2 regions of the Paraburkholderia fungorum genome follow, and region 1 is predicted to be linked to the other one. Evidence: riboswitches for the same ligand, from Rfam matches in the RefSeq annotation. Region 1 holds a riboswitch; the other holds the start of a gene.
What was found. Region 1 has a riboswitch for FMN ahead of ribB (3,4-dihydroxy-2-butanone-4-phosphate synthase). Riboswitches for the same ligand answer to the same signal wherever they lie in the genome.
Positions count from the first base shown of each region.

Region 2: linked by a shared signal. The riboswitch ahead of BLS41_RS19905 (6,7-dimethyl-8-ribityllumazine synthase) and the one ahead of ribB (3,4-dihydroxy-2-butanone-4-phosphate synthase) in region 1 are both predicted to bind FMN.

Region 1 is NZ_FNKP01000001.1:3,315,124-3,319,588, reverse strand. Features, by position in the region: gene BLS41_RS14685 (MFS transporter) at 1-503, shown strand, start outside; gene BLS41_RS14680 (helix-turn-helix domain-containing protein) at 790-1,521, shown strand; FMN riboswitch at 1,644-1,830, shown strand; gene ribB (3,4-dihydroxy-2-butanone-4-phosphate synthase) at 1,986-2,705, shown strand; gene BLS41_RS14670 (HAD family hydrolase) at 2,829-3,515, opposite strand; gene glpK (glycerol kinase GlpK) at 3,684-4,465, opposite strand, start outside.
Region 2 is NZ_FNKP01000002.1:861,593-866,057, reverse strand. Features, by position in the region: gene BLS41_RS19920 (GMC family oxidoreductase) at 1-752, opposite strand, end outside; gene BLS41_RS19915 (sugar dehydrogenase complex small subunit) at 782-1,324, opposite strand; gene tpiA (triose-phosphate isomerase) at 1,619-2,404, opposite strand; FMN riboswitch at 2,507-2,663, shown strand; gene BLS41_RS19905 (6,7-dimethyl-8-ribityllumazine synthase) at 2,742-3,242, shown strand; gene BLS41_RS19900 (SDR family oxidoreductase) at 3,352-4,158, opposite strand; gene BLS41_RS19895 (FGGY family carbohydrate kinase) at 4,182-4,465, opposite strand, start outside.

The sequences.
Region 1 (4,465 bases):
TGAGCGGCTTCTCGCCGCGTGGCGTGACGCTGATTCTGGTGCTGTTCGGCGTGGGTCTGACGATCGGCAATACGGTCGGCGGCAAGCTCGCGGACCGCGCGCTGATGCCGTCGCTGATGGGCATTCTGGTCGCGCTGGCCGTGGTGATGGCGATTTTCGCGCGCACCAGCCATTCGCAGGTGGCCGCCGCGATCACGATTTTCGTATGGGGCATTGCCGCGTTCGCGACGGTGCCGCCGTTGCAGATGCGCGTGGTCGAGAAGGCGGCCGCCGCGCCGAATCTCGCGTCGACGCTGAACATCGGCGCGTTCAACGTGGGCAATGCGGGCGGCGCGTGGCTCGGCGGCCTGGTGATCAACCACGGCCATTCGCTCGATACGCTGCCGTGGGTCGCGGCGGGCGTCAGCGTGGTGGCGCTGTTGCTGACGTGGTTCGCCGCGCGGATGGATGCGCCGGTGTCGAAGGCGGCGCAGCAGCCTGTGACAGTGCGCGAGCACGTCTGACACCGAGATTTAGCGATGAGGGAAGAGGGCGCAACCGGCCGATGCCGTATGGGACGGTTGTGCCTTCAACCCTGTAAGGCCCGGTTACGCATGCGCCGCACGACTGACCAGGAGCCTTCAATCTAGCTCCTGTCCATATGAAAAATCCGCACAAGCTTTGCCAGAATCGCCCTCCGCAATACTGATAACAGTGTGAAGATAACTTCGTTGGGCGTGGGCGGACGCGATGCTATCTTGCTTCCACTAACCGCATGCGTTGCCGTCCGGCGGCGCTTTGGAGGCAATCATGCATTCCCCGCTCGCGCTGGTCCGCGATCCCTCGATCGACGCCGATGCGTCGCCGCGCGCCGCCGAACCCTTCGACGCACTCGAGCACCTGGTCGGCGTCAATCTGGCCCGCCTGCGTGCCGAGCGGCAACTGTCGCTCGATGCTTTGGCCCGCGCGTCGGGCGTGTCGCGGGCCATGCTCGCGCAGATCGAATCGGCGCGCAGCGTGCCGTCCATCAAGGTGCTGTGTAAGGTGGCGGCTGCGCTGAAGGTATCGGTGGCGGCGTTCTTGCGGCGTCATGCGACTAACGGCTTCGAGCATCTGCCGGCCGAGCGCTCGCAGCGCATCGTCAGTTCGAACGGGCGCTATTCGGCGCGGCCGCTTTATCCCGATGCCGAACCGACTGCCGCCGAGTTCCACGAATTGCGAATCGCGCCGTTGCACACCGAGGCGGGCACGCGCCGCGCGCCGGGCACGACGGTGAATCTGGTGGTTAGCGAAGGCACGCTCGAAGTCAGCGTTCACGATCAGCGCCAGTTGCTCGCAACCGGCGACGCAATCGTGTTCGATGCCGATCAGCCGCATAGTCTGCGCAATCCTGGCGATACCGAGGCGCGCGCGTTTCGCGTCACGCTGAAGGCGGAGACCCCGCCGCGCTGGGACGTGCCCGCGCTGCACGAGACGCGGCATGAAACGCAGCCGGAAGCTCAAACCCAGGCGACGCCACAGCGCGAAGCGACACCCGTTTGAGCACAATTTCAGGCTGATGACAGCTTGTCTCGAAATAGAGCTTCCTGTCAGGCCGTGGTCTGTCGCGCAGCAGCCCATGCGCGACTGTTGTAAGCTTTGCCAGCCGGTCGATCCGGCAATCAGTGCGTCTTCAGGGCGGGGTGAAATTCCCCACCGGCGGTATGCCGGCAGCGCGAAAGCGTGAGCCGGTGAGCCCGCGAGCGCCCGCATCGTGCGGTTTTTCTCAGTGCATCGAGGACCGCAGCGGGGTCAGCAGATCTGGTGAAAAGCCAGAGCCGACGGTCACAGTCCGGATGAAAGAAGATGTGCAGATAGTCATGGTCGTTGTCGTGGCGTCGCCCGAGGTTCAGGCGGTGCGCGAGCGTCGCCCCGCTTGAATCGGGCGGCGTTCAGCGGCGCGTCTTTGTCTGTTTGCAATGCCCTGAAACGTTTTTCGCCCCACTTTTGCGATGAGCGTTTCAACTATGTCTTTTGCTAAATTTCCTGCTCCCTTGACGATTGCCAGCGATGCAATCGACGATCTCCCGCTACTCGCCACCGAAGCTGTGCCGCCCCGCATCGCCGCCGCGTTGCAGGCCATGCGCGACGGCCGCGCCGTCGTCCTTCAGGATGACGACGATCGCGAGAACGAAGCCGATCTGGTGGTATCTGCCGAGCGTCTGTCGGTCGAAACCATGGCGTTGCTGATCCGAGAGTGCAGCGGCATTGTTTGCCTGTGCCTGCCCGACGACACAATCCGTTCGCTCGAACTTCCGCCGATGACCACCAACAACGCAAGCCGTTACGGCACCGCGTTCACGGTGTCGATCGAAGCGCGCGAGGGCGTGACGACGGGGGTGTCGGCGGTCGATCGCCTGACGACGATCCGCGCGGCGATTGCCGACGCGGCGAAGCCTGCCGATATCGTGAGCCCGGGCCACGTGTTCCCGCTGCGGGCGATGCCCGGCGGCGTGCTCGCGCGACGCGGCCACACCGAAGGCACGGTCGATCTCGCGGTCCTCGCGGGTCTGAAGCCGGCCGGCGTGCTGTGCGAACTGATGAACGCGGACGGCACGATGACGCGCGGTGCCGACGTCGAACGTTTCGCCGCACAACACAATCTGCCGATGCTGACGATTGCGGAGCTGGTGGCGTTTCGTGAAGCGCTGGCGCGGGTGCGCGAGCGTGAGGTGGAAGAGGTTTGATGAATTGATTGGCGTTAAGCACCGCATGTGAGCCACAGACACGCGGCGCAAACACAAAGGCCGAATCTGATAGACAGATTCGGCCTTTTTTATCGCTGCAACTCGACGTGACTGCAATTCAGGCTACGACTGCACGTCCCCGAAATCCCCACGCACGCCGGCCTCGATTAGCGCGGGCAGCTCGTCCATATGTTTCATGATGCGTGTCATGCCCATTTTGCGCAGCGCGTCCGCATAACCATCGGGGATGTGGCTCGCGCCGACGAACGCAATCGTCTTCATTCCCGCCGCGCGCGCCGCGTTCAAGCCCGCCACGCTATCTTCGACAACGATGCAGCGTGACGGCTCCACGCCCAACGTCTGCGCGGCAAACAGATACACATCGGGATAAGGCTTGGGCCGCGCGACCTGTTCGGCGCTGAAAATCCGCTCGCCGAAAATCTGCTGTAAACCGGCTCGCCGCACCGACGCGGTCACGCGTGCCATCCGGCTGTTGGAGACCACCGCTGCCGGCAACGTCACGCGTTGCAACGCCTCGCGCACGCCGTTGATCGGACTGAGCGACGCCGCGAGTTCAAGCTCGACGGCGTGATCGATGGTGTTGAGAAAATCCGCGGGCAACGTGATGTCGAACGACTTCTCGATGCCTTCGAGAAAGCGCGAGGTTTGCTGACCGAACGCCGTCTTGACGACCGGTTCGAAGTCGAGGCCGGGGAAGGTGCTGGTCAGCGTTTCGAACATCACGCGGTCAGCGATGATTTCACTGTCGACGAGCACGCCGTCGCAGTCACAGATGAGGTGGTCGATCATGCCTGAAATGCAGAAGCGGGAAGCGCGTGAGCCGAAGAACGGCAAGCTCATGCGCGTTGATTGAAAGCATCATGATACGTGCTTTGACGTCGCCCCCATGGCGGCGACGTCTTGCCGCCGCTTTCATTCGCGCGGGCAGGTTCAGGCGGCGACTTTGCGGTCAGCCAGTCAGGGCGTGTCGGCCCATGCTTTCGCCGCGCGAATCGCGCGCTTCCAGCCGTCGAGGCAATCCCTGACATCGGCGTGCGGCAGCGCGGGCGTGAAGCGGCGGTCGAGCTTCCACTGGCTGTGCAGTTCGTCCACATCCTTCCAGTAGCCCACCGCGAGGCCCGCCAGATAGGCCGCGCCCAACGCGGTCGTTTCCGGCACCTTCGGACGCACCGCGTCGACGCCGAGAATATCGGCCTGGAATTGCATCAGCAGATTGTTCGCGCACGCGCCGCCGTCCACCCGCAATTCGCCGATGCGAATACCCGAATCGGCTTCCATCGCCTTCAGCACGTCGAGCGATTGATAGGCGATCGAATCGAGCGCCGCGCGCGCAATGTGCGCGGAGGTCGTGCCGCGCGTCACGCCGAACAGCGTGCCGCGAGCGCGTGCGTTCCAGTGCGGCGCGCCGAGCCCGGCAAACGCGGGCACCAGATACACGCCGTCGCAATGCGGCACGCCGCGCGCGAGCGTTTCGATTTCTGCCGCGTTCTTGATGATGCCGAGGCCGTCGCGCAGCCACTGCACCACCGCGCCGCCGATAAATATGCTGCCTTCGAGCGCGTAGTTGATCTTGTCGCCGATCTGCCAGGCGATCGTCGTGACGAGGTTGTTCTTCGATTCGATCGGCTTGTCGCCGGTATTCATCACGAGGAAGCAGCCGGTGCCGTAGGTGTTCTTCACCATGCCCGACTCCGTGCACATCTGGCCGAAGAGGGCGGCGTGCTGGTCGCCGGCGATGC
Region 2 (4,465 bases), on a different contig from region 1:
GCATCGTGTTCGATGCGATACACCACCGCGTTTTCGACCAGCTTCGCGCCGGCTTTTTCGGCTGCCTCAGCAGCGAGACCCCCGTGATATTGCGCGTCGATCGGGCAGATCGGCATGCAGTTGTTATTGCCGCAGCACGCCGGACGGCCATCGTAGTTGCGGCTGTTACGTGCAGTCGTATTGGTGATGACGTCATAACCGCCAGGTGCGAGACGTTCACGAAAACGCTGCTCCAGATACGACTCCGCAACCGGTTGCATCGGGAACGGTTTCGAACGCGGCGAACCGTTGTTCGGCGCACCCGACACGCCCATCTTCACTTCCGCTTCGTAATAGAAGGGTTCGAGGTCTTCGTACGAAATCGGCCAGTCGCGACCCACGCCGTATTGCGTTTGCAGACGGAAGTCGTTCGGCAGCAGACGCCACGCTTGCGCGGCCCAATGCCAGGTCGTGCCGCCGACCATGCGGATGTATTCCGCCTTGTACGGATACGGCCCGGCCTGCACGAGATAATCGTTATCGACAGGTTGATAAACCGGATGCGGCGCCCACGACGAAAACGGATAAGGCGACATGAAGTCACCCTTGCGCGGGGAATTACGGAAGTTCGAGACGATGCGGCCGCGATCCACGCGCGGACCCGCTTCGAGAATCAATACAGACGCGCCTTGCGACACGAGACGATGGGCCGCGAGAGAACCGACGATACCCGAGCCGATAACAACGATATCGGCTGACAACTGCTCAGACATGCTTTGTTCCTTGAATTACCGATGAAGCGTCAGGCTGCCGAGAGGGGATTACGGCCCCAACTTCCATAGGGACCGTAGGCGTAGCTCGGCGGCTTCAACCGGTCGGACACCACGACATTCATCAAACTGGTTTCGTAGGTCACGCAACGCGCGGCCGGACCCGAGCCGACCACGCCGACATACCAGGCGGTCGCAATTTGACGAGGCAGTTTGGCGAACGGGACATTCGCGGCATCGAGAGAAGCCTGCAATTGCTTTTCCGCGGACGGATTCGCTGCGATGAACGCGGCGAGCGCGGTCAATTGCGTGGCAAACGAAGGAACCGTCGCAACAAGGCCGGCATAAAGCCGGTTTGCCTGAACAGCGTCGAGCGTGGCGCGCCCCGTGATCGCACGCGACACCATCAAAAACGCTTCGGGCGCGGCAGCGGTTTCAGGAACAACTGTTTGTGCGTTGGCGAGAGGCCAGGGAATAAAAGAACTGGCGTAGCTGGCCAATATGCTGGCCAGCAGTAAGCGCCGGCCGGAATTCGGCACGGAGCGGCCCGTATCGGGCTCGTGGGGATGAGTCATTTTGTAATGTTAAGTCCAGATCTACCGAGGCTGATAAATGCTGCTTCTTTTATCAGCATGCTTACCAATTATAACTCGACAGGCGCAAGTTCTGGTTTTGGCACGTAGATCCGGACCGGCCATTACCTGTTCGACGATGCCGGAAAGCGGCCTTTTTTAAGCCCTTTTCTGCTTGAACGGATTGTTCCTTGCAACGATGTTTCGCTGGCCGCCGGGTAACAATTCTTTCAGTTTAATAACACACGTTCAATTGGCGGACGCGCGAAACGCCCGCAGAAATAGCGCGAGCCCGTTTCAACCGACATGCAGAGAATCATCGGCATGCAGGCTGGCAGCCGCCTCGATGATCGAAATGAAGTCCGCCGATTTGAGCGACGCGCCGCCAATCAGACCACCGTCGATCCCGTCGCAATCGAGCAGCGCACTTGCGTTATCCGGCTTGATGCTGCCGCCATACAGAATCCGCAGCTTGTCCAGACCCGCATCGTATTCGCGCAGAACACTGCGCAATCCAGCATGCGTGGCCTGCGCTTCGTCGACAGATGCGCTGCGGCCCGTTCCGATCGCCCATACCGGCTCGTACGCGATGACGATTTTCTTCGCGTCGTCGACGGAAATTGCTTCGAGCACGGCGGCGAGTTGTGCGCGAACCACTGCGTCGGTTGCGCCCGCTTCGCGTTCCGCCAGCGTTTCGCCAACGCACACGACCGGTACCAGTCCGGCGACCAGTGCCTGACGCGCCTTCTCGCCGACCACCAACGCCGTTTCTCCGTGATTCGCCCGCCGCTCCGAATGTCCGACGATTGCGAATGTTGCCTGAAACCCGGCGACCATCGCGGCGGAAATCTCGCCGGTGAACGCGCCTTGCACATGCGCGGAGACATCCTGCACGCCCCACGCAACCGCACTGCCCTGCAACGCGGAACGGGCCTGCTCGACGAAAATGGCGGGCACGCACACGCCGACATCGACGTTGGTGTTTTCGCGGCTCATCCGTTCGCGAATTGCGGCGAGCAACGCGGCATTGGATTCAGTCGATCCGTGCATCTTCCAGTTACCCAAAATCAGCTTGCGTTGCATGCTTTCCTCTCATTGACCCGCGTCGCGCGCGCGATAGTCAGACCGCCCGCGTTGCAGCAAAAATTAAAAATTCGTGATACCTTACGCACCGTTCTGAAAAGAACAAGTTCTCGGGGCGGGGTGAAACTCCCCACCGGCGGTAATCGTGCGAAAAGCGCGTAGCCCGCGAGCGCTCAGTCACCATTCTTTGGTGCAGAGGTCAGCAGACCCGGTTAGATTCCGGGGCCGACGGTCATAGTCCGGATGAAAGAGAACGGGACGGCCTGCGCTCGTCGCGACAGCGATATAGCGGGAAAGGGCCGTCCTTCGCCCTGTTCACACCAACAGGCTGAAGTCCATGAATATCGCAACCTCACTCCATTCAGAAGCACACAACGGTTCGTCCAACGGTAGCCGCACACGCATCGCTTTCATTCAGGCATGCTGGCACCGCGATATCGTCGATCAATGCAAGATCTCGTTCGTCGAAGCAATGCAGGAGCGCGGCTATAGCGCCGACGATATCGACCTCTACGAAGTGGCCGGCGCATTCGAAATTCCGCTGCACGCCAAACGCCTCGCGCAAAGCGGACGTTATGCGGGCATCGTCGCCGCAGGCCTCGTCGTGGACGGTGGCATTTACCGGCACGAGTTCGTCGCTCAGGCCGTTATCAGCGGACTCATGCAGGTACAGCTCGAAACCAGCGTGCCGGTGTTTTCCGTCGTGCTGACGCCGCACCACTTCCACGGCGAAGAACACGCGAAATACTTCAAGGAGCACTTCCTGGTGAAGGGTGCCGAAGCGGCTCACGCCTGCGCAGACACGGTTCGCAAATTCGCGGCGTTGCCGGTTGCGTGATACCGCGTTGAAACTGCACTGAAGTCACGTTGAAGTAGTCACACACGGCGCCAGTATGCGGGTGGAAAAATGTTTTTCATCTGCATACTGGCGCCAGAATCACGTCACTTCACGACATGAACATGCCGCCGTCGACGTTGATCGTCTGGCCGGTAATGTAGGCCGCATCGTCCGACGCCAGAAAGGCGACCAGTCCCGCCACATCCTTGCCCGTCCCTGCGCGCTTCATCGGAATGTTGTTCACCCACTCGGTCATCAACTCGCCCGGCTTATAGTCGCCGAGCAGCTTGCCCCATGCTTCGTCGTTATACGACCACATGTCGGTCGTGATAATGCCGGGGCAGAATGCATTGACCGTAATGCCGGTCGGCGCGAGTTCTTTCGCGAGGCTTTGGGTAATACCCAATACGCCGAACTTGCTTGCTGCATAGTGCGGCGTGTAGACGAAACCCTGACGAGCCTGCCCTGAGGCCGTATTGATCAGACGCCCGGTTTTCCCCGCGCGCAACATGCGCGTCGCCGCTTCCTGGCAGCACAGGAAAACGCCCTTCGTATTGACTGCGAGAACCTTGTCCCACTCGGCCTCGGTGAGATCGGGCAGCTTCGCAATGGTGATGACGCCCGCGTTCTGCACCGAGATATCAACTTCGCCGAGTTTGCCGGCGACTTCATCGTAGAGATCTTTTACCTGCGACTTGTCAGTCACATCCACTTCGGCTGCAATGACGTCGTAGCCGGATTCGCGCAAATGGGCCGCCGCGTCGAACACGCTCTTCTCATTCGCCGACAGGCAAACTTTCGCGCCTTCCTGTGCGAAACGTTCTCCAATACTTAATCCAATCCCCCGGCTGCCGCCCGTCACAACCACGACTTTATTGTCGAAGCGCTTTGCTGCGGGTTTTACTTCGCTAACCATTCCCTTCTCCCAGATGAATTGAATTAGAGCCGTTCGATCCAGCGCAGCCATTGCGCGTGATTCTCCGCTGCAGCAGACACACCGCTGCCAGGTTCGACGCGGCGCAGAACGGGCCGCTCCGTATGAACCGCGTCGAGCGAATCGACCAGTCCAAGTTCCAGCGATGCCAATGCGGCCGCGCCCGCCGCCGATATTTCGCTGAGCGCCAGCGTACTGACCGGGCGATTCAACGTATCGGCCAGGTACTGAAGCAGGAAGGGCCGCTGCACGAGTCCACCGTCGAGGAACAGTTCGAGTAGCGGAACCT